Regions from separate parts of the Halomonas sp. A3H3 genome, predicted to be linked through region 4. Evidence: predicted binding sites of a transcription regulator. Region 4 holds the regulator's gene; each other region holds the start of a gene.

Region 1 (5,651 bases), 3.0 Mb from region 4:
TGCTGGTTGCCGACTGAGACATGGCCAGCGCCCGCGCCGCATGGGAGACGCTCTCATGCTGAGCAACCGCCACAAAGACTTCCAACTGCCGCAGGGTGTAGTGCATAGAGTCTGACCTTTATTTGATCTATATCTATTTTTCAGATAACCGTTATCAATATAATTCGCTTAACAGATATACCACCCTTTGCTTAGACTTGCTGGCAACATATTTAATCATTTTTATTCTTTTTAAGAATATGACCGATGCGGACTAGCGCCAGCATCGACTAATGGAGAAAACGGCATGAGTAAGTTTGCTCTGGAAGAAGTGCTTAGCGTCCATCACTGGAACGATACCCTGTTCAGCTTCCGCACCACCCGCGAGCGCAGCCTGCGTTTCAAAACCGGTCAGTTCGTGATGATTGGTTTGGAAGTGAACGGCAAGCCGCTGATGCGCGCTTACTCCATTGCCAGCCCCAACTACGAAGACCACCTTGAGTTCTTCAGCATTAAAGTACCCGACGGCCCGCTCACTTCACGCCTTCAGCACCTGAAAGTAGGCGATCAGATCATGGTTAGCCGCAAGCCCACCGGCACGCTGGTATGCGATGACCTACTGCCGGGCCGCAACCTCTACATGCTCTCCACCGGTACCGGCTTGGCGCCGTTTATGAGCCTGATCCAGGATCCTGAAGTGTACGAGCGCTTCGAGAAGGTAGTGCTGGTTCACGGTGTGCGGGAAGTTTCTGAATTGGCCTACGCCGACTTTATCACCAAAGAGCTGCCAGCCCATGAATACCTGGGTGAAGACATCGCTGAAAAGCTGGTCTACTACCCCACCGTTACTCGGGAGGAGTTCCACACCATGGGGCGCCTAACCGACCATATCCGTACGGGCAAGCTGTTTGAAGACACCGGCCTGCCGCCCATTGATCCGCGCCAGGATCGCGCGATGATCTGCGGCAGCCCCGCCATGCTGGACGATACCAGCGCGCTACTTGACGAGCTGGGTCTGAATATCTCGCCGCGCATGGGCGAGCCGGGCGACTACGTCATCGAGCGTGCGTTTGTCGAGAAGTGAGACGTAAATAGTGAATCGTAATGAGTGAGTGGTGAATAGAAAAAAGTTTAGCCGCCAGAATGATCGCATCACTCATACAAAGCCCCTGGGGAGAGCATCCACAGGGGCTTTGTCTACTCGGCACTACTTACCATTCACACCTTACCCTTCACCGTTAAACCGCGTCTTTGCCCGTTTCGCCAGTACGGATACGAATCACCTGCTCCAGCGGCATCACAAAGATTTTGCCGTCGCCGATTTTACCTGTGTTCGCCACCTGGGTGATGGCATCAATCACCTGCTCGACCATGTCGTCGTCCACGGCGACTTCCAGCTTCACCTTGGGCAGGAAGTCCACCACATACTCAGCACCACGATACAGCTCGGTATGCCCTTTCTGGCGCCCAAAGCCCTTCACTTCCGTCACCGTAATACCCTGCACGCCGATATCGGAGAGCGACTCGCGTACGTCGTCGAGCTTAAACGGCTTGATAATCGCTGTGATCAATTTCATTACCATATCCTCTAACTGGGTGGCCATGATGGGGTCGGGTTGAACGGCTGCGAATGTTGCAGCCGTTAACCGCTAACTACCAGCATACACCGCTATCGGCAGAGAATAAAAAAGCCTCCCACTAAGGGGAGGCCAGAAGGAGCACGCCAGCTCACTAGGTCAGCATTAAGTTATTTCTTAATGCCGCTGTTTATTTCTTAATGCCAAATTCGGGATAGGCTTCGAGACCGCACTCAGCGATATCAACGCCTTCATACTCTTCTTCTTCGCTAACCCGGATGCCCATGATGGCTTTCAGGATGAGCCATACCACCAGGCTGGCCAGGAATACCCAAGCGAAGATACCTACGATACCGATGATCTGGGCACCGAATGATGCGCCGTCATTGTTCAGCGGCACTGCCAGCACGCCCCAGATACCGACAACACCGTGAACCGAGATCGCGCCGACCGGATCATCCAGCTTCACTTTATCGAGGGTGACGATGGCTGCGACCACGATGATGCCGCCAATCGCGCCGATAATGGTAGCGCTCAGTGCGGTCGGAGAGAGCGGATCGGCGGTGATGGCCACCAGGCCAGCCAGGGCACCGTTCAATGCCATGGTCAGGTCAGCTTTGCGGAACCACAGTTTGGCCAGGATCAGTGCCGCAATCACACCACCTGCCGCTGCTGCATTAGTGTTTACAAACACCTGAGCCACGTTGTTAGCAGAATCGACAGCCGCAAGTTTAAGCTCGGAACCGCCATTGAAACCGAACCAGCCCATCCACAGAATGAAGGTACCCAGCGTTGCCAGCGGCATGTTGGCACCGGGAATAGCGTGGATAGAACCGTCTTTACCGTATTTACCTTTACGTGGGCCTAGCACGATCACACCCGCTAACGCAGCCGCCGCACCGGCAAGGTGCACAATGCCGGAACCCGCATAGTCAGAGTAGCCCACTTCAGACAACCAGCCGCCACCCCAAGTCCAGTAGCCAGACACCGGATAGATAAACGCGGTCATTACCACAGCAAAGGCCAGGAATGCCCACAGTTTCATACGCTCAGCGACGGCACCCGACACAATTGACATGGCGGTTGCCACGAACACGACTTGGAAGAAGAAGTCAGAACGCATGGAGTAGTAGGGCGCGTCATCGCCGCCTGCGGTAACCGCATCCACACTGTTTTCAGCGCCAATCAAGAAGCCCAGATTGGGCAGGAAGCCGCCAGCGCTGCTGGAGTACATGATGTAGTAGCCCACCAGCAGATACATGGTGCAGGCAATGGCAAACAGCGCGATATTCTTGGTCAGTATCTCAGCGGTGTTTTTGGAGCGTACTAAGCCCGCCTCTAACATGGAGAAGCCTGCCGCCATCCACATGACGAGCACACCGCAAATTAGAAAGTAGAACGTATCGAGCGCGTAGCTCAGATCAGTCAACTCATTCATTGTAAGTTCCCCGTTGAACTATAGAAATGATCCGAAAAAGCAGCGTTAAACGGCGTCTGCACCGCGCTCGCCTGTCCGAATCCGAATAACGTCTTCAAGCGGTGTCACAAACACCTTGCCGTCACCGATCTTGCCGCTGTTAGCCGCACTACAGATTGCATCCAATACGCTCTCCAAACGGGCGTCGTCTACGGCCACTTCCACTTTTACCTTGGGTAGAAAGTCGACGACGTACTCCGCGCCACGATACAACTCGGTATGCCCTTTCTGACGGCCAAAACCTTTAACTTCAGTGACCGTAATGCCCTGAACGCCGTTGTCGGCCAATGCCTCACGAACGTCGTCGAGCTTAAATGGCTTGATGATAGCGGTGATGAGTTTCATCCCGGATCTCCCCTGCTGGATAAGTCCTGCTAGATTGGTAGCGGCACAGCCGCCAGAATAAGCACCTGAACCGATAATGCGCATACTGTGCCAGCTGACTTTTTTTGCTTATAAGTCAGCCAATTAGCCGTCATCAAAAGTGCAGCTCAGAGCTAAATCTGAGCAAATCCATTCTCACACCACCGCTATTGCACCAAAAAAGAGCGTAAGCAAAAGTAGCCTGCTCTATTTCGATGCACACCCTGGGTTAAGCAGTAAAAGCACGCGATACATGCGAATTCGCCAACTGTTGCGTATCCTTACCGGTAAGCAATATTTAAAGCAGGTTTATCTAGGAGAGAACGATGGCGCCTCAAGACCGTATTAGCCGCTTGGCCCAGCAGATTGGTGACCGTTTACAAAACGCCTCCCAGGCGCCAGAAGATATTCAAAAGGGCGTGCAGCAAGTCGTGCGTGGCGCCTTCGACCGCCTGGAGCTTGTCTCACGGGAAGATTTCGACATTTTAATGGATGTACTGCAGCGCACCCGTTCGCGGGTAGAGGCGTTAGAGCGCCAAGTCGCTAACCTTGAAGCAGCCGTTGATGCCTCCGCGCCAACGACGTCCACGCCGCTCGAAGCTGAAGCCCCACCAGTTCCAGAGCAGCATGCGCCGGAATCAGATGCAGAAGACGAGAAGAATAAACCCGCTTAACGTTCAAGCTTCATTAGCAGCAATAGGGAAATGGCCTATTGCTGCGCGCACCGCAAAATAAATACGAATCACTATCGTTGACTTTGTTTTTCGTGGTGATACTCTCCGCCTTTGATTTTCTTACCGTCTGCGGATTGTTCACTATGCACGCCCTGTCACTATCAAACCTATCTGTTGCAAAGCTGCCTTTTGCAAAGCCTTTCTTTTCGCCGTCGTCTGTTTCAATATCTGGGCTTGTTGGCACCGGCCTGTTACTGAGCTTCTCCAATGGCGTTTTCGCCCAAAATACTGCGTCTAGCGCCGACGAGACCATGGTGGTCGTTGGATCGCGCACTCCTAGTCAGATCAGTCAAATTCCCGGTGCTGTATGGGTAATTGACAAAGAGATGCTGCAACAGCAGACCCGCAATGGTGCAGACCTAAAGACAGCATTGGGGCATCTGGTACCGGGGTTGGATCTGGCGCCTCAAGGGCGCACCAATTATGGGCAAAACATGCGAGGCCGGGGCGTGCAGGTGCTCATCGACGGCGTATCGCTGAACAGTTCCCGTGGGCTTTCCCGACAGTTCGATGCCATCGATCCCTTCAATATTGAGCGCGTGGAAGTGCTTTCCGGCGCCAGCAGCCTGTATGGCGGCGGTGCTACGGGGGGCTTGATCAATATCATTACCCGCAAAGGTGAAGAAGGCCTGAACTGGCGTACTGAAGCAGGCATCACCACCGGCTTCAACAACAGCGATGACATAGATCGACGCCTCGCACAATCCATCAGCGGTGGTAACGAGCGGGTTCAAGGCTATCTGGGTACCGCCATTGGCGACAACGGCCGCCACTATGACGGCAGCGGCCAGGAAATCTTTCCCGATATCGCCCAGACCGACCTACAGGATAATCACAGCATTGATGTATTGGGCAACCTCTCTTTCCGCTTGACCGATGAACAGAGTCTGGAACTGGGTGCCCAGCTGTACCGTTCAGGCTATGAAGGTGACCGGGGTGTTTACTTTCCCAACCTCGACGCTGCCACGCCCAACTTGAACGATGCCGAAATTCGCGATGGCTACCGTTCACAGCGCGATCCGGAAACCGACCGTAAGCTCGTCAACGTCAACTATCACCACGCCAACCTGTGGGGGCAAAACTTCTACCTGCAGGCATTCCACCGGGAGGAGGAGTCCAGCTTCCAGGCATTTCCCTACCCAGTCGCCGACGGCCTGCAATTTCGCGCCTCGCAACAAAACACCGATTTAAGCGGCATCAAAGCGCTGTTTGAATCGCGCCTGGGTGATGACGTTTCGCTAACCTACGGCCTCGATCTGGATCGTGAAACCTTCGATGCCAGCCAGATGCTGTTCGATACCGACATATCGGATGCTTCCGGCGGCCTGGTTCAGCAGGCATCGGGGGTTGAGCCTCGCTACCCCGGTTATCAAGTGGACGGGCTTTCAGGCTTCCTCCAGGGCGACTGGCAGGCCACCCAGGCGCTCAAGCTCTCCGCAGGGTTGCGGCAGCAGCATATGGACGTCGAGGTGGATGAATTCCAGGGGATTCCTGGCGGCGAGAATGACTATGAAGCAACGC
Region 2 (5,651 bases), 320 kb from region 4:
GTACTTCCATGCGGCGGGAAAGCTCGTAAGCGCCCAACCGTAGGATGGCCAACTCTACCGCATCGAGATCTTCTAAGCGGCGGTCTAGCAGGGGAGAGATTTCACGATCCAGTTCCGCTTTAAACCGCACGGTATTATGGAGTAACTCGTGAAACAGTGCCTTGTCGGCGATCTCCATCACCTTGACCCAATTTTCGTGATCTTCCAGGTCATCGTCGGCGACCTGGCTACGAAACTCGGCTTCAATGGTAGTAATGGATTTACCCGTCATGTGCCATTGATAAAGCCCCTGCACCGTTAATTCCCGCGCCGCGTGGCGGCCCTGCTGAGCGGCAGAGGGTTTACGCTCGCTCATTGGGTATCTCCTGACGGTAGCGCACGGAGCAGAGAGACCATTTCCATCGCGGCCATGGCAGCTTCGGTGCCTTTGTTACCGGCCTTGGTGCCTGCACGCTCAATCGCTTGCTCAATGGTTTCAACGGTTAACACACCATTAGCCACCGGGGTATCAAACTCAAGCTGTAAGTGATTAATCGCCGTATTACAGCCGCCCGCCACGTATTCAAAATGCGGTGTGCCACCGCGAATGACCGCGCCCAGGGCAATCACTGCGTCGGGTTTCATTACCTTCAACACGCGCTTCACCGCCAGCGGGAGTTCCCAGGCGCCCGGCACGTGAACAATGTGGATATGCTCGGCGTCGACACCGTGACGGGTCAAGCTGTCGACGGCGCCTTCCACCAGGCTATCGACCACGTGATGGTTAAAACGGCCGACCACGATGACATAGCGGCCATCGACATCAACAAACGTACCTTCAACTTGAGTGAGGGAGTGCATCAATTTATTCCTGCTGAATTAGTTCTGCTGAGAAGTTGGTTCATACGCCGTGTCATTAGGGCCCAGACGCTCTACGACTTCGAGGTCAAAGCCGGACAGCGCCGAAAACTTCCACGGTGAACTAAGTAATCGCATTTTACCCACGCCTAAATAGCGCAGAATCTGAGAACCGGTGCCGATGGTCAAGTAGTTACCGGCACCGTCGGAGTCGCTGGTACGCGGCTGGCGCACGCGATCCAAAAAGATATCCAGCTGGTCTTTCAAATCCTGGTGCGGGCGGCCGTCGTCAATCAACACAAACACACCTGGCGCGGCTCCGGCAATCTCTTCCAGCGCACGATGGGCATCCCAGCGGCACTGTTCGTCTTTCATCAAGCCCATTACATCGCGCAGCGTATCAGTCAGATGCACGCGCACCGTGGTGGCCTGTTCCGGCGTGGGCTGACCGTTCACCAACGCCAAATGGTGAGCGCCCTGGATACGATCACGGAACACGTGCAGCTCAAGCTCGCCATGGGAGGTCATGACCGTTGACGCTTCCAGATGATCGATGGTCTGTTCGTTAACGATACGGTAGTGAATCAGATCCGCGATGGTACCGATCTTAATACCGTGCTCCTGGGCGAAGGCTTCAAGCTCGGGGCGGCGCGCCATGCTGCCATCATCATTCATAATCTCGCAGATTACACCGCTAGGGTCACAGCCCGCCAGTGCCGCCAAATCACACGAAGCTTCCGTATGCCCGGCACGGCGCAGCACGCCGCCCGGCTCGGCCATCAGCGGAAAGATATGGCCTGGCTGAACGATATCAGAGGGCTTTGCATTGGGTGCCACCGCGGCTTGCACGGTACGCGCACGATCTGCAGCTGAAATACCCGTCGTGACGCCTTCGGTTGCCTCAATGGAGAGAGTAAACTTGGTGCCAAAACCGGAACCGTTATCACGCACCATTAGCGGCAGATTAAGCTGCTCACAGCGGGCGCGAGTCATCGGCATGCAGATCAAGCCGCGGGCGAAACGGGCCATAAAGTTGATATGCTCGGCCTGCACTTTTTCGGCGGCCATGATGATATCACCTTCATTTTCGCGATCCTCATCGTCCATGAGAATCACCATTTTGCCCTGGCGGATATCGTCCACCAGCTCGGCGATAGGGGCTAAGCCTCTAGAGGAGGGGTGCGCCATGGAATCTCCAATAAGTGTTGTCACGATAGCTTGTCAGGATAGGTTATCGAGAAAGAGTGTCGCGAGAGTGAGTCACGATTTTGCGCGTCAGGGTACCTTGCTCTCGCAAAATTCGCCAGATGCGCTAGTCGCTAGAGGGGATGCAATAATGCGCCAATCGCGCCCTACTGCTCGCATATCGTGAATGGTTAACCGCCGCTGATCGGCCATACGTGAGAGCCCTGGCAACGCAAAAAGGGGCCGCGCTTCGCCGCCTAACAGTGTGGGGGCAACAAACAGCTGTAGCTCATCGACCAACGCCGCATCGAGCATAGCGCCCGCCAATGTCGCTCCGGTTTCCACCAGCAGTTCATTAACCTGTTCATTTTCGGCTAACCACTGCAGCATTGCCACTAAATCGATACGGCCATCGCTACCGGCGGGCAACACCTGTACTTCAGCGCCCGCCTGAGTTAACCGTTCCCGCTTCTCTTCCAAGTGGTCTGATGTGGTGATCACTAGCGTACGCCCAGGCTCGCTTAAACAGGCTGCCGCCAGAGGTAGGCGCAAGTGGGTATCTAAAATCACCCGCAGGGGCTGGCGGTGAACCACTTGGTCTGCGTTGTTCAGCTGTAACTGCTCTGCTCGTAACGTCAGCCGAGAGTCGTCCATAATGAGCGACTCAACGCCGCTTAATATCGCGCTGGAGCGTGCCCGTAGCCGCTGCACCTGGGTGCGTGCTTCAGGCCCGGTGATCCACTGAGACTCCCCCGACCCCATGGCGGTACGACCATCTAGACTCATCGCCATTTTCAGGCGCACAAAGGGACGCTGCTGGGTCATGCGAGCAATAAAGCCGGGATTCAGAGCGCGCGCGTCACTCTCTAATAACCCCACCGCCACCTCAACACCCGCCTCTTCAAGCAGACGAATACCGCGGCCACTCACCTGCGGGTTCGGATCCACCATGGCAACCACTACCCGCGACACCTTCGCTTCCTGGAGCGCCACCGCGCAGGGGCCAGTGCGGCCGGTGTGGGAACAAGGCTCCAGGGTGACGTACGCGGTCGCGCCCAGGGCTTGCTCACCAGCATCATTCAACGCGTGAATTTCGGCGTGGGGTTCACCGGCACACAGGTGAAAGCCTTCACCGACAATCTGCTCGTCACGCACAATCACACAGCCGACCCGCGGGTTGGGATCCGTGGTGTATAAGCCTTTTTGCGCCAGTTGCAGCGCCCGCGCCATATAGCGGTGGTCGGCTTGGCTAAAGACAGCACTCATTTTGACGACTCGCTGCCATGGCCCAGTCGGGAAGAGGGCTCTTGGGACAGCCGGTCAATCTCAGCGCGAAATTCATCCAGATCCTGGAACTTGCGATATACCGAAGCAAAGCGGATATAGGCTACGTGATCGAGGGTTTTAAGCGCTTGCATGACCGACTCGCCAATATCACGGGCGTTGATTTCGCGATCGCCCCGGGCACGTAAGGTTTGGCGGATGCGCTCTACCGCCGCTTCAATGGCTTCTGCACTGACCGGACGCTTTTCCAGCGCACGCAACATACCTGCCCGCAGTTTGGCTTCATTAAAGCTCTCGCGGGAGCCGTCGGACTTCACCACCCGCGGCATTACCAATTCTGCGGTTTCGTAGGTGGTAAAGCGCTCTTGGCAGCTCGCACACTGGCGTCGACGGCGTACCTGATCACCATCCGCTACCAGGCGCGAATCAGTCACTCGAGTATCGTTTGCACCACAAAAAGGGCAATGCATGGCGGTCAACCTGTTGTCAGCTCGTGTCGGCGTACCGCACGAGTTAGCGTGTTATAACCTGTCAATGTGTGTGCTATTAATAGCGTTTTAGCAGTAGTAACTGCCACAAGCTAATGTATCTTAGCGTTTAAACGCGGTATCAACCTCGTATTGTAACGATTTGGCACACAAGCTGCAGCGTTTGTGGCAGATTGTTTATCAGGAGCTACCCATGCCCCCCTTTGAGCAGACCGTTAACGACTACCTCAGCCACCTTTATGGCCCCAGGGCGGGGGAAGTGCAGCGCCGTTTAAACCAGCGTCTAGCGCATTTTCAGTCGCTTGCCCCATTTTCATCCAGCTCCGGTAGAACCAGCACTAAAAATGCACCCTCTTGGAGCGAAAAAGATCAGTGGGTGATCAGCTACGGTGACTCGATTATTGAAGATGGTGTGCCGCCGTTGGCAGTGCTTAGCGATTTTCTTCAAGCGCGGTTGGGCGATCGCATCAGCGGTGTACATGTACTGCCCTTCTTTCCCTGGAGCAGCGACGACGGCTTTTCGGTGATCCACTACCGGGAAGTGAACCCCGATCTTGGTGATTGGTCGCACATCCGCGAACTCGCCAGCCATTACGACTTAATGGCCGACCTGGTGCTCAATCACGTCTCACGGGAGTCTCTCTGGTTTGTGGATTACCTGAGCGGCAGCCTGCCCGGCCGCGACTACTTTATCGAAGTCGATCCAGAGACCGATGTCTCCCAGGTGGTGCGCCCACGCAGCAGCCCGCTGCTGGTGCCCATTTCCACCCGGCGTGGCACCCGCTACCTGTGGGCGACGTTCTCCGAAGACCAGCTTGACCTGAACTTTGAAAATCCGGATGTGCTGCTGGAGTTCGTGGGTATTTTGCTGTTCTACCTGGAGCAAGGAACGCGGATTGTACGTTTGGATGCGGTGGCCTTTCTGTGGAAGCGGCTGGGTACTGCCTGCATTCACCTGCCGGAAACCCACACTGTGGTGCGGCTGCTACGAGCGATTGTGGATCACGTGGCCCCAGGTACCCTGTTAATCACCGAAACCAATGTGCCCCACCAGGAAAATATCAGTTATTTTGGCTTGGATCGGTTGCCAGCGGGGGACCCCGACGAAGCCCATATGGTGTATCAGTTTGCCCTCCCCCCGCTGCTATTGCACACCCTCACCCGGGGCGAAGCGTGCACCTTACAGACCTGGCTTGCCAGCCTTCCGGTACTGCCCGACCAATGCACCTACCTCAACTTTACGGCCAGCCACGACGGCATTGGCGTTCGCCCCTTGGAAGGTTTATTGCCCGATCACGAGCGGGATGCGCTGCTGGAGCTGATGCACCGTTTCGGAGGCTTTGTCAGCATGCGTAGCAACCCCGATGGAAGCGATACGCCCTATGAGATCAATATCACCTGGTTTGAAGCCATGCGCGGCACCCGCCGCGGCCCCGACCCGTGGCAGGTAGCGCGTTTTCTATGCAGCCAAGCAATTATGCTGAGTTTGCAAGGTATCCCCGCGCTGTATATTCACACCCTAACTGGCACACTCAATGACGTGGAAGGCGTTGAGCGCAGTGGGCGGCTACGTTCGATCAACCGCCGGCGCTGGCAGCGTAGCGAGCTTGACCTCCTACTCGATAGCCCGTCGACGCCCACTCACGATGTTTTCCACGCCTTAAACCGGCTATTAGACCAGCGCCGCAAGGAGCCCTGCTTTCACCCCAATGCCGCTCAACGGGTTGTGGTCTCAGCACCGGAACTATTGGCAGTAGAGCGCGGCCCGCTCCACGATGGTCGCCGGTTGCTAGCGCTGTATAACGTCACCGACCTACCGCTTCCTTTAGAGAATATGGGTGAGGCAGTTACCCAGGC
Region 3 (5,651 bases), 2.9 Mb from region 4:
TGGAAATCATGAGCCACGCCTACTCGGTGGCCAGTGACCGTAATGCGCGCACTGAAGAGGCGTACAAGCTGTTTTCACTCACCCAGAGCATTGGCGACGAGCGTGAACGCCAGCGTTCGGCGTTGTTGAATTGGGAGAATGCGCTGATGTTTGCCATAGCTGCCCAGCAGGATATCGCCACGCTGCCGCGGTTATCCAATTCCGATTTTGGTCTGTGGTACTTCCATAAAGCGTGCCATGCGTTCGAGGGCGTGCCGGAGATTGCCACTATTTCACGCCATATTCAGCAAGTGGATCGTGAGTGGCTGGAAGTGCTGATGCATGAAGATGCTAGCCAGCGACTTAAGGCACTGGGCGAGATTCGTGATGCCGCCCGTACGGTGTTGATGCTGCTCGACAATGTATTAGAGCGCGCCTCCGGTTTGGATGCAGGGCGCGACAGCTTAACCCGGTTGCTCAACCGCAAGTTTTTGTCAGTGGTGCTTAGTCGCGAAATAGACATTGCCCGCCACTCGGAGCACTGCTTTGCGCTGTTGATGGTAGATATCGATCACTTCAAATCGATCAACGATACCCATGGGCACGACGCCGGCGACAACGTGCTGCAGCAGGTGGCGAGCATCCTTGATCGCTCCACCCGTGGGGGTGATTACGTGTTTCGCATGGGCGGCGAGGAGTTTTTGATTGTGCTGGTCAATACTGACCATGACGGCAGCCGGTTATTTGCTGAGCGTTTACGCCAATCGGTGGCTAAGGAGCCGATGCTCGCCGGTGCCGATACGCTGCTTAACGTGACGATTAGCGTGGGTGTAACGCTTCACGATGGTCACCCAGACTATCACCACTCCCTGCAGCGTGCTGATCAGGCCCTTTATGAAGCGAAGCGCGGCGGGCGTGACCGGGTCGTTGTGCAGTAATGGTGTGAAGAGTGAGTGTAGGCTGAGCACTAAGCAAGTAGTGAGTGCATTTATTTGGTGCATTTGAGGTCTGATGTGGTGCTGTTTTGGTGCGCCTAGATGCGTAGCACTGCCAGTCACCGCCGTTCATCCCTACCATTGACCGCACAGCAGGGCTTTTCACCATTTTGGCGCATTAATTGCTTACCTATGTCAAAGGCTTAGTGAAAAGGAAGCGGTAGCAACCCATGATCCTGTGCGAACTCGCCAAACCACACATTGCCTCTGGCCACCGCTTCGATGCAGGCCGCCATTGGGCAGCTTCGTTAGCACTCACCTTCGCTCATCGTGACGGCGCCACTCGCATGGTGCAGGCGCGTCATCAAGGGCCACTGCGGGTGCAGCGCCCTTTCTATCCCGAAGGAAGCGGTGAGGCTTGCCATGTTTATGTGCTTCACCCGCCGGGCGGGCTAGTCAGCGGCGATGCGCTTACCATTAGTGCCCATGTAGAGAGCGGTGCCCATGCGCTGCTGACGACCCCGGCTGCCAATAAACTCTATAAAGCCGACAGCCAGGGCGTGGCATGGACGCAGCATACCCGGTTGAGCGTTGAAGATGGCGCGACTCTGGAGTGGCTGCCCCAGGAGACCATCGCCTTTGATGGTTCCAAGGGTGAACAGCGCACCCAAATTGACCTTCACGGCAGCGCCCGTTGCCTGGGCTGGGAAGTGATGGCACTGGGCCGCCCGGCCAGCGACTTACCCTATGTTTCCGGGCGTATTGAGCAGCACTTCCGCTTAACCCTGGATGGCAAACCGCTGTGGCTAGAGCGCCAACCGCTAGACCCACTACACCCACGCTTTGCCGGGCGCTGGGGGCAGGGCGGTGCCACGGTGCAGGCCACGCTCTGGGCAGTGGGGATTGCCGACGCGCCTGCTGCCATTGAAGCCTTGCGTGAAGCGCTGCCGGATAACCCGCGCTGGGCGGTCACCGTCCGCCACGGTGTTCTGCTGCTGCGCTATTTAGGCAACTCGCGTAACGAAGCCTGGGCGTTATGCGAACAGGCTTGGCAACTGCTGCGCCCCCGCTGGATCGAGCGTGAAGCACATACACCACGAATTTGGCTAACCTAATTAGCATCACTGCGATGCACTGCTGGAGACACATTCCATGGAATTAACCCCAAGAGACAAAGACAAGCTGCTGCTGTTCTCAGCCGCCCAATTGGCGGAGCGCCGCAAGGCGCGTGGTTTAAAACTCAATTACCCGGAAGCGGTGGCGCTGATCAGCTTCGAGATTATGGAAGGCGCCCGGGATGGCCGCAGCGTAGCGGACTTAATGAGCTATGGTCGCGAAATCCTTAGCCGTGAGGATGTGATGGACGGTGTCGCCGAGATGGTCGACGAAGTGCAGGTGGAAGCCACTTTCCCCGACGGCACCAAGCTGGTCACTGTCCATACGCCAATTGTGTGAGGGGTTAATTGTGAGGGGTGAGGGGTGGATTGTGAGGGGTGAGGAGTGAATAGTTAGGGGTGAGTAGTAGTGGGTTACGCACCCCTCATACCTCTCTCTTTACACCTCACACCTCTCGCCTAACACCTCACAAAAAAACAAAGGAGCAACCAAATGATTCCCGGTGAGTACAAGTTAAAAGAAGGTGATATCGAGCTGTGCGCGGGGCGTGAGCGGATTAGCGTCGAGGTGGCCAATACCGGCGACCGCCCGATCCAGATCGGCTCCCACTACCACTTCGCCGAAGCTAACCCGGCGCTGGTGTTTGATCGCGATAAAACCCGAGGCTTTCGTCTGGACGTGGCCGCAGGCACGGCGATTCGCTTTGAGCCTGGCCAGACCCGCGAAGTCACGTTGATTCCCTATGTCGGCAAGCGAGAAATTTACGGTTTTCGCGGCGATGTCATGGGCGCGCTCGACGGAGGTAAACAATGAAACCGGTTAACAAGATCAGTCGGCAAGCCTACGCCGATATGTATGGCCCCACGGTGGGCGACCGCGTGCGCCTGGGCGATACCGAGCTTTGGATCGAAGTCGAACAGGATGCCACCCACTACGGCGATGAAGTGAAGTTCGGCGGCGGCAAAGTCATCCGCGACGGCATGGGTCAAAGCCAGCGCGCCGACGACACGGTAATGGATACCGTGATTACCAACGCGCTGATTCTGGATTGGTGGGGTATCGTCAAAGCCGACGTAGGCATTCAAAACGGTCGCATCGCCGCGATTGGCAAGGCAGGCAATCCTGACGTACAGCCTGATGTTGAAATCGTCATTGGCCCCGGCACCGAAATCATCTCCGGCGAAGGTAAGATCCTGACCGCGGGCGGCATTGATTCCCATATTCACTTTATCTGCCCCCAGCAGGTCGAAGAAGCGCTGATGAGCGGTGTGACCACCATGCTGGGCGGCGGCACCGGCCCGGCGACTGGCACCAACGCTACCACCTGTACTCCCGGCGCATGGCACATCGGCAAAATGCTCCAGGCGGTGGACGATATGCCCATGAACATTGGCTTTCTGGGCAAAGGTAACGCCAGCCTGCCTGAGTCCCTGGAGCTCCAGCTCCAAGCGGGCGCCATGGGGCTCAAATTGCACGAAGATTGGGGCACCACGCCCGCCTCAATCAACAACTGCCTCAACGTGGCGGATGCCTACGATGTGCAAGTGGCGATCCACACCGACACCCTAAACGAATCGGGCTTTGTGGAAGACACCCTGGCCGCGTTCAAAGAGCGCTGCATTCACACCTACCACACCGAAGGCGCGGGCGGCGGCCACGCCCCGGATATCCTCACCGCCTGCTCGAAAGCCTATGTACTGCCGTCATCCACTAACCCAACGCGGCCCTACACCGTCAACACCATCGACGAACACCTCGATATGCTGATGGTGTGCCACCACCTGGATCCCAATATCCCCGAAGACGTGGCCTTCGCCGACTCACGCATTCGCCGGGAAACCATCGCCGCCGAGGATATCCTCCACGACTTGGGCGTGATCTCGATGATCGCCTCTGACTCCCAGGCCATGGGGCGGGTCGGCGAAGTGGTCTGCCGCACCTGGCAAACCGCCCATAAAATGAAGGTGCAGCGCGGCCTGTTGCCGGAAGATGAAGCCCTGGGCGCCGATAACCTACGCGCCAAGCGCTATATCGCCAAGTACACCATCAACCCGGCGATCACCCACGGCATCGCTCACGAAGTCGGCTCCATCGAAGTCGGTAAGCTGGCGGATCTGGTGCTGTGGAAACCGGCTTTCTTTGGCGTCAAGCCAGCGATGATGATCAAAGGCGGCATGATTGCGGCAGCGCCCATGGGCGACCCCAACGCCTCGATTCCGACCCCCCAGCCGGTGCACTACCGCTATATGTTCGGTGCTTTCGGCCGTGCGGCGAGCCAAACCCGACTCAGCTTTGTCAGCCAGGCCGCGCTGGATGCGGGCATCAAAGAGACCCTCGGGCTTAATAGCGAGCTAGCGGCATGTAAAAACGTGCGCCAGGTGCGCAAGCAGGATATGAAGCTAAACGATGCCTGCCCAGAATTAACCGTCGACCCGCAAACCTACGAAGTGCGCTGCGATGGCGAAATTTTAACCTGCGAGCCCGCCACTGAACTGCCGCTGGCCCAGCGCTACCATTTGTTCTGAAAAAGTGGGCGACACCTCCACAGTCAGGTTAACCGGGGTAGCTCGTAGTGAGGGTCTTTTGCCATGGATGGCAAAAGTAGCTTACAAGGATGTATTTACAGCGCCCTCACGTAGAGCTACCCCGGCTAGGCCGCGAAAATTTCAATGGGACGATAGCAATGCTGAAACTGATAGAACGTTTAGGGCCAGTGGAGGAGAGCGCTGCTAGCGATACGCTCACGCTGCCCTTTGAGCTACGTATTCGAGGGCGCTTAAAAGCCCAAAGCGATAGCGGTCGCGAACTGGGTCTGTTTCTGGATCGCGGCCCGGTGCTGCGCAGCGGCGAAGGTCTAAAAGCCGAAAGCGGCGAAGTGGTGCGTGTCTGCGCCGCGGTAGAACCGGTGGTTACCGCGCGAGTGAGTGCTGGCTTACCGCTGGCACGGCTGGCCTACCATCTTGGCAATCGCCACGTACAGCTGGCGCTGGGTGAAGATGAAGAGGGCGGCTGGGTGCGCTTTCCGCCGGATCACGTGTTGGAAGAGCTCGCCGAGCTGTTAGGTGCCGAACTAGAGCACCACAACGCAACGTTCGACCCGGAGCCGGGTGCTTATAACCAAGTAGGTGGCGGACATTCACATGGTCATTCGCACGGTCATTCACACGACCACGATCATGACCACTCGCATGAGCACCACCATGCCCACTGAACTCACTGCGCTAGAAAGCCAAAGTGATGAGCTAGCGCTGCTAGGGCTGATGCAGTTGGTGAGCCCAGCGTTGCCCATCGGCGCCTTTGCCTTTTCCCAAGGGCTGGAAAGCGCCTTTGAACTGGACTGGGTGCGTGATGAAGCCAGCCTCGCCGAGTGGCTAAACGGTGTGCTGGAAGATGGCTTAACCCGCTGCGAACTGCCAGTGCTGGCGCGGTTGCATGATGCGTTTAGTCAGGCGTTTGGCCAGGCGGACATGGTAGAAGGTCGTAAATCAATTGCCGCGTGGGATGAGTGGCTGGCTGCTACCCGGGAAACCGCCGAGCTCGCCGCCGAAGATAGCAGGCTGGGCGCCTCGCTAAAACGCCTACTGGGCAGCTTGAACTTGTTGCCTAGAGAGCAGCAGTTGC
Region 4 (5,651 bases):
TTACCGCTGAAGATTTTGCCCTCTCCCACCCCGGCGGCAGTTTGGGCAAGCGCTTACTGCTACGCGTTAGAGACCTCATGCACGACGGCGCACGCCTGCCCCAAGTCGCATTGGGCAGCCCGCTGCGCGACGCACTACTCGAAATTACCCGGCAAGGGCTTGGCTTTACCTGCGTAGTGGATAGCGAAGGACGATTAGCGGGGGTCTACACCGATGGCGATCTACGCCGCACGCTGGATCAATTCCATAATCTGCGCGACGTGCGCGTTGATGATGTCATGACCCGGCCGGGCAAGCGCATAGGCCCCGATATCCTGGCGGCCGAAGCGGTACGCATCATGGAAGAAAGCCGTATTACCGCGCTAGCGGTGGTTGATGAACAACAGCGCCCAATTGGGGCTCTACATATGCACGACCTGCTCGCCAGCGGCGTTATTTAACCCAGCGGCGCCAACACGACCTGCTTTACGAACTGATTGATATGGAGGTTCTATGACCCTACCTGCCTCGCTACTCGACCAACTCCGCCGTGTACGCCTGCTAGCACTGGATGTTGACGGCGTCCTTACCGATGGGCGCCTCTACTTTCAGGCCGATGGTATCGAAATCAAAGCATTCCACACCCAGGATGGCCACGGGCTAAAGCTTCTCAAACGCGTGGGCGTACATGTCGCGTTGATTACCGGGCGCGACTCCCCCATGGTTAGCCAACGCGCGGCGGCACTCGGCATTGACCATGTTCACCAAGGCTGTGAAGACAAGCTGGCCACACTGCGCGGGCTCTGCCAGCGCCTCGATATTGAACTAGAGCAGGTGGCTTATTGTGGCGACGACCTACCCGACCTAGCGGCTATCAAACGTTGCGGCGTCGGCATTACCGTGCCAAACGCGCCGGACTATATGCATACCCACGCCGACTGGACTACCGAACGCCTGGGTGGCCACGGTGCCGTACGTGAGATCTGCGATACGCTGCTTGAATCTCAAGGACACTGGGGCGCGGTGCTCGACACCTATCTGCACGGCCGCACGTAAATGTTTAAACGCTTTAAAGTACGCCTCTGGTTAGCCGGGCTAGTCATCGCGCTGGGGATTCTGCTGGTATGGCTTGACCCCCGCGGGCCTCAAGACACCAGCATCGACCCCGAAGCACAGGCTCAGGAACCTGGCCACGTGCTGGAAAATGCCGAGATTACCCTATTCGGGGATAACGGCAGTGTCATGCAGTCGCTAAAAACACCGCGCCTTATCCATACCCCGCAGCGCAGCGAAACCTGGACGGAAGAGCCCGAGGCAGTACTGTATGACAGCGAAAACCGTCAGTGGCTGGCCAGCGCCGATGTAGGCACGCTCAACACCGCTACCCAAGCCCTGCTGCTGTCAGGTTCGGCTCGGCTGTTTGCACCAGATGAAGGCTGGCAGCTAGATACCGAGCTACTGCACTATGATGGCCTCGAGCAGCATGCCTGGAGTGACACACCGGTATTGATGCAGCAACCGCCGCAGCAAATGAGCGCTTCACGTATGGACGTTTGGCTTAACACCAGCCAGGTTCGCTTAACGGATAATGTGCGCGGCACGCACCCCCCGGCCACACAACGCTAATAGGAACCGCCATGAAAGCCATGATTTCCCCAGCCCTGCTCTACACTGCACTGTTCGGTTTAGCGATACCTTTATCAGTGTTAGCCCAAACCAACTCATCTTCCCAGGCCCCAGTGGAAGTGGAAGCCGACCGTTTAGATCTTGATCAGCGGGCAGGCACAGCTGTTTATACTGGGGATGTGGACATTCGCCAAGGCGAAATGCAGCTGCGCGGCGAGCGGGTAGAGATCGAACGCAACGACGCGGGCGAACTCTCGACAGCCACCGCTACCGGTGAGCGCGCCTACTTGCGCCATCAAGGCGAAGGGCAAGAAGGCCCCACGGAAGGCTGGGCGCGGCGGATTATTTATCACGTCGCCGAGCGTCGCGTAGAGCTGATCGACCAAGCCGAACTGACCCAGCAAGAGGACACCTTTAGTGGCGGTCGCCTTGAGTATTTTATTGACCGAGAAGTGATTCAAGCGCGCTCTGACGTTGATGGCAGCGAGCCCCAGCGCATACGCATGACCCTTCAGCCTGAACAATAGGGAGCCTAGCTGTGGCCACTGCTGACACTGCGCCGATCAAAACCCTTTATGCCCACCACCTGGCTAAAAGCTACAAACGCCGCCGAGTGGTCAAAGACATCAATCTGGAGATATCCCAAGGCAGTGTCGTTGGCCTTTTGGGCCCCAACGGCGCGGGCAAAACCACCTCATTTTATATGATTGTTGGGCTGGTCAAATCCGACGCTGGCAAGGTGGGTATCGACGATGTGGATTTAACGCGCGCCCCCATGCACGAGCGCGCAGCCGCGGGGATTGGCTATCTACCTCAAGAGGCGTCTATTTTCCGCAAACTCTCGGTTGCCGAGAATATTATGGCGATACTCGAGACCCGCAAAGAGCTTAACCGCAGCGATCGCGAACAGCGCCTGGAAGCGCTACTCGAAGACTTCCATATCACCCATATTCGCGACAACCTGGGCATGAGCCTTTCGGGCGGCGAGCGCAGGCGTGTAGAAATAGCCCGCTCGCTAGCCACAGAGCCCGCTTTTATTCTGCTCGATGAGCCTTTTGCGGGCGTTGACCCCATCTCGGTAGGTGAGATTAAAACCATCATTCGTGCACTGAAACAGCGCCATATCGGCGTGCTGATCACCGATCACAACGTGCGTGAAACACTAGACATTTGCGATATCGCCTATATCGTCGGCGATGGGCAAATCATCGCCAGTGGCTCGCCCGCCTCGATTCTCACCAACCAAAAAGTAAGGGATGTGTATTTGGGCGCCGATTTTCGCCTGTAATGTTTTTGCCTTAATCACCCCTAAATAGCGCTTTAAAACAACTTTACGACCAATGGCATGCTTATTGCACTTGCGCCAAGCACTCACTCGCACTAGGGTGGAGCATTCTGATTAACGAGTGGTTCTCAGATGGTCATGAAAGCTTCTCTCCAACTGCGTATCGGCACACAGCTGACCATGACGCCCCAGTTGCAGCAGGCCATTGCGCTGCTGCAACTCTCTACGCTGGATCTTCGTCAAGAAATTCAGCAGGCCCTCGATGCCAATCCCATGCTGGAGCAGGAAGATGAATTTAGTGAACAGGCTGTCAGCGAGCCTAAGGAAGAAGAGTGGTCAGAGAGCATCCCTACTGAGCTCTCGGTAGATAGCGACTGGTCAGATACCTATCAAGATATGGGAAGCCAGGGGGGCAGCAGCGAAGGCCCCGACTTTGAGCGCCAGGCAGCCGGGCAGAGCCTTCATGGCCACCTGCTGTGGCAACTCGCCATGACCGATTTTAGCGCTCGCGAGCAGCTTGTCGCGGAAAGCTTAATCGACGCGCTAGACGCCAACGGCTACCTGACCCAGCCGCTCAACGACATCCGTGAAGGGCTTCGTGCCCAGGGCATTGACGGGCTAAGCCAGCGCGAAGTGGAAACCATTCTACTCAAGCTCCAGCAGTTTGAGCCGACCGGCATATTTGCCCGTGACTTGCGTGAGTGCTTGATGCTGCAGCTCGCAGCTCTCCCCGATGATACGCCACTGCTGGTTCCCGCCCGCCGCTTGGTGCGGCAGTTTCTCGAAGCGCTTGGCAAAGACGATATGCGTCTGCTGAAACGCCGTCTAGGGCTCGACGACGAACAGCTGGCCGATGTCATCCTGCTTATTCGCAGCCTAGACCCACGCCCAGGCAGCGCCTACGGCGACACCGATGACAGCTATGTCACCCCCGATCTAGTCGTCCGCCACGATAATGAAGGCTGGCATTTAGAGCTCAACCCCGAGGCCCTGCCACGGCTGCGCATTCAGCCCGACTACGCCAGCTTGATTAAGCGTGCGGATAAAAGCGATGACAACCAGTTTCTCAAAGAGCACTTGCAGGAAGCGCGCTGGTTGATCAAGAGCCTCTCTAGCCGAAACGATACGCTGCTGCGTGTTGGTCGCGAAATCATTACCCGCCAGATTGGCTTTTTAGAGCACGGCGAAGAAGCCATGAAACCACTGATACTGGCCGACATTGCCGAAGCCGTGGAGATGCACGAGTCGACTATTTCACGGGTAACGACGCAAAAATATATCCATACACCCCGTGGTGTGTTTGAACTCAAATACTTTTTCTCAAGCCAGGTGAGCGGTCAAGATGGCGACAGCCACTCCAGCACCGCCATCCGTGCACGACTCAAGAAACTGATTCAAGAGGAGCCGCCCGGCAAGCCGCTTTCAGACAGCCGCTTAGTGACGCTATTAGGCGAAGGAGGGATTCAAGTGGCGCGTCGTACGGTGGCGAAATACCGTGAAGCCATGGGCATTCCCTCTTCCAGTGAACGGCGTCGTTTGCGCTAACTTCGTTAACGTTTCAGGGAAACTCTCGACAAGGGCTTTGCAACGCGGCAAAAAGGGTTACAATCGAAGTACAGTCCGATGGATAAGGAGCACGTCAATGCAAGTAAATATCACTGGTCATCACGTAGAACTGACTGACGCCTTGCGTGACTATGTCAACGAAAAGCTTGAGCGTGTAGAGCGCCATTACGACAATATAACTACGGTGCAAGTCACCTTATCAGTGGAGAAAGAGCGCCAGCAGGCCGCCTGTACGCTGCACGCCGCAGGTGCTGACTTACATGCGGAAGCCCTAGACAGTGATATGTACGCCGCTATCGACGCACTAGCGGACAAAATCGACCGTCAACTCGTTAAACACAAGGAAAAAGCACAAGCTCGCGCCCAAGGCGCCGGTGTGCGTTAATTCAATGACGTTGGAAACCATACTCCCCCCGGAACGCGTTCTGTTCGACGTCCCCGGGGGCAGCAAAAAAAGGGTGCTGGAGTTTTACAGCACCTTTATCGCCCAAAATATCCCCAGCCTGGACAGCCAAGAAGTGTTTAGCCGTTTAATCGGCCGCGAGCGCTTAGGTAGTACGGGTATTGGTAACGGCGTGGCTATTCCTCATGCGCGTAGCCCCCACTGCAACGCCCCTATCGCTGGATTTTTGAAACTGGCTGAAGCGATCGATTTTGACGCTATCGACGGCGACCCGGTAGATCTGGTGTTTGTCCTGTTGGTACCCGAAGAGGCAGATGACACGCATCTCTCACTGCTGGGTCAGGTAGCGACCATCATGAATGATGCGGACACGCGCCAGCAACTGCGTAAAGCAGCCAGCCAGCGCGAACTGCTTGAGCTGATTACCGCCAAAATTCGCGAGCAATCAGCGGCCTAAGGGTCTGAAACCCTGTTCAGGGCAGATCACAGCAGGTTATCCGCTCACCACCCTCAACGCAGCTTGATCAAAGCAAAGAGAGACTCTATGCAACTGGTGATCATTAGCGGCCGCTCCGGGTCAGGTAAATCTATCGCCTTGCAAGCGCTGGAAGATCTTGGCTACTACGCGATTGATAACCTCCCAGCTATGTTGCTGGGGTCGTTGGTGGATGAACTGCGTGACCAGGGCGACCGAGCACATTTAGCGGTGAGTATTGATGCCCGCAATTTGCCGGGAGCTCTGGAGCGCCTGCCCTCTTTATTAGACGAGTTGCGCCAGCGTAAAATCGACTT

What was found. Region 4 encodes sigma-54, which starts transcription at its own class of promoters, with help from an activator protein. Its sites were predicted from a motif close to TGGCACNNNNNTTGCTNT; they were not measured.
Region 1: the regulator sigma-54 is predicted to act here: its motif matches at 3,454-3,471, upstream of HALA3H3_RS09335 (P-II family nitrogen regulator).
Region 2: the regulator sigma-54 is predicted to act here: its motif matches at 3,938-3,955, upstream of HALA3H3_RS24595 (sugar phosphorylase).
Region 3: the regulator sigma-54 is predicted to act here: its motif matches at 1,086-1,103, upstream of HALA3H3_RS09650 (urease accessory protein UreD).

Annotation. Positions count from the first base shown of each region.
Region 1 covers NZ_HG423343.1:2,092,929-2,098,579, reverse strand. The annotation lists gene HALA3H3_RS09355 (LysR family transcriptional regulator) at 1-106, opposite strand, end outside; gene HALA3H3_RS09350 (ferredoxin--NADP reductase) at 287-1,063, shown strand; gene glnK (P-II family nitrogen regulator) at 1,218-1,556, opposite strand; gene HALA3H3_RS09340 (ammonium transporter) at 1,747-2,994, opposite strand; gene HALA3H3_RS09335 (P-II family nitrogen regulator) at 3,040-3,378, opposite strand; gene HALA3H3_RS09330 (accessory factor UbiK family protein) at 3,723-4,070, shown strand; gene HALA3H3_RS09325 (TonB-dependent receptor) at 4,214-5,651, shown strand, end outside.
Region 2 covers NZ_HG423343.1:5,424,461-5,430,111, forward strand. The annotation lists gene nusB (transcription antitermination factor NusB) at 1-355, opposite strand, end outside; gene ribH (6,7-dimethyl-8-ribityllumazine synthase) at 352-840, opposite strand; gene ribBA (bifunctional 3,4-dihydroxy-2-butanone-4-phosphate synthase/GTP cyclohydrolase II) at 859-2,025, opposite strand; gene ribD (bifunctional diaminohydroxyphosphoribosylaminopyrimidine deaminase/5-amino-6-(5-phosphoribosylamino)uracil reductase RibD) at 2,113-3,288, opposite strand; gene nrdR (transcriptional regulator NrdR) at 3,285-3,776, opposite strand; gene HALA3H3_RS24595 (sugar phosphorylase) at 3,988-5,651, shown strand, end outside.
Region 3 covers NZ_HG423343.1:2,159,582-2,165,232, forward strand. The annotation lists gene HALA3H3_RS09645 (diguanylate cyclase) at 1-917, shown strand, start outside; gene HALA3H3_RS09650 (urease accessory protein UreD) at 1,145-2,029, shown strand; gene HALA3H3_RS09655 (urease subunit gamma) at 2,067-2,369, shown strand; gene HALA3H3_RS09660 (urease subunit beta) at 2,523-2,843, shown strand; gene ureC (urease subunit alpha) at 2,840-4,555, shown strand; gene ureE (urease accessory protein UreE) at 4,714-5,241, shown strand; gene HALA3H3_RS09675 (urease accessory protein UreF) at 5,231-5,651, shown strand, end outside.
Region 4 covers NZ_HG423343.1:5,104,381-5,110,031, forward strand. The annotation lists gene HALA3H3_RS23210 (KpsF/GutQ family sugar-phosphate isomerase) at 1-440, shown strand, start outside; gene HALA3H3_RS23215 (KdsC family phosphatase) at 493-1,035, shown strand; gene lptC (LPS export ABC transporter periplasmic protein LptC) at 1,036-1,605, shown strand; gene lptA (lipopolysaccharide transport periplasmic protein LptA) at 1,617-2,132, shown strand; gene lptB (LPS export ABC transporter ATP-binding protein) at 2,144-2,893, shown strand; gene HALA3H3_RS23235 (RNA polymerase factor sigma-54) at 3,023-4,435, shown strand; gene hpf (ribosome hibernation-promoting factor, HPF/YfiA family) at 4,533-4,841, shown strand; gene HALA3H3_RS23245 (PTS sugar transporter subunit IIA) at 4,846-5,316, shown strand; gene rapZ (RNase adapter RapZ) at 5,404-5,651, shown strand, end outside.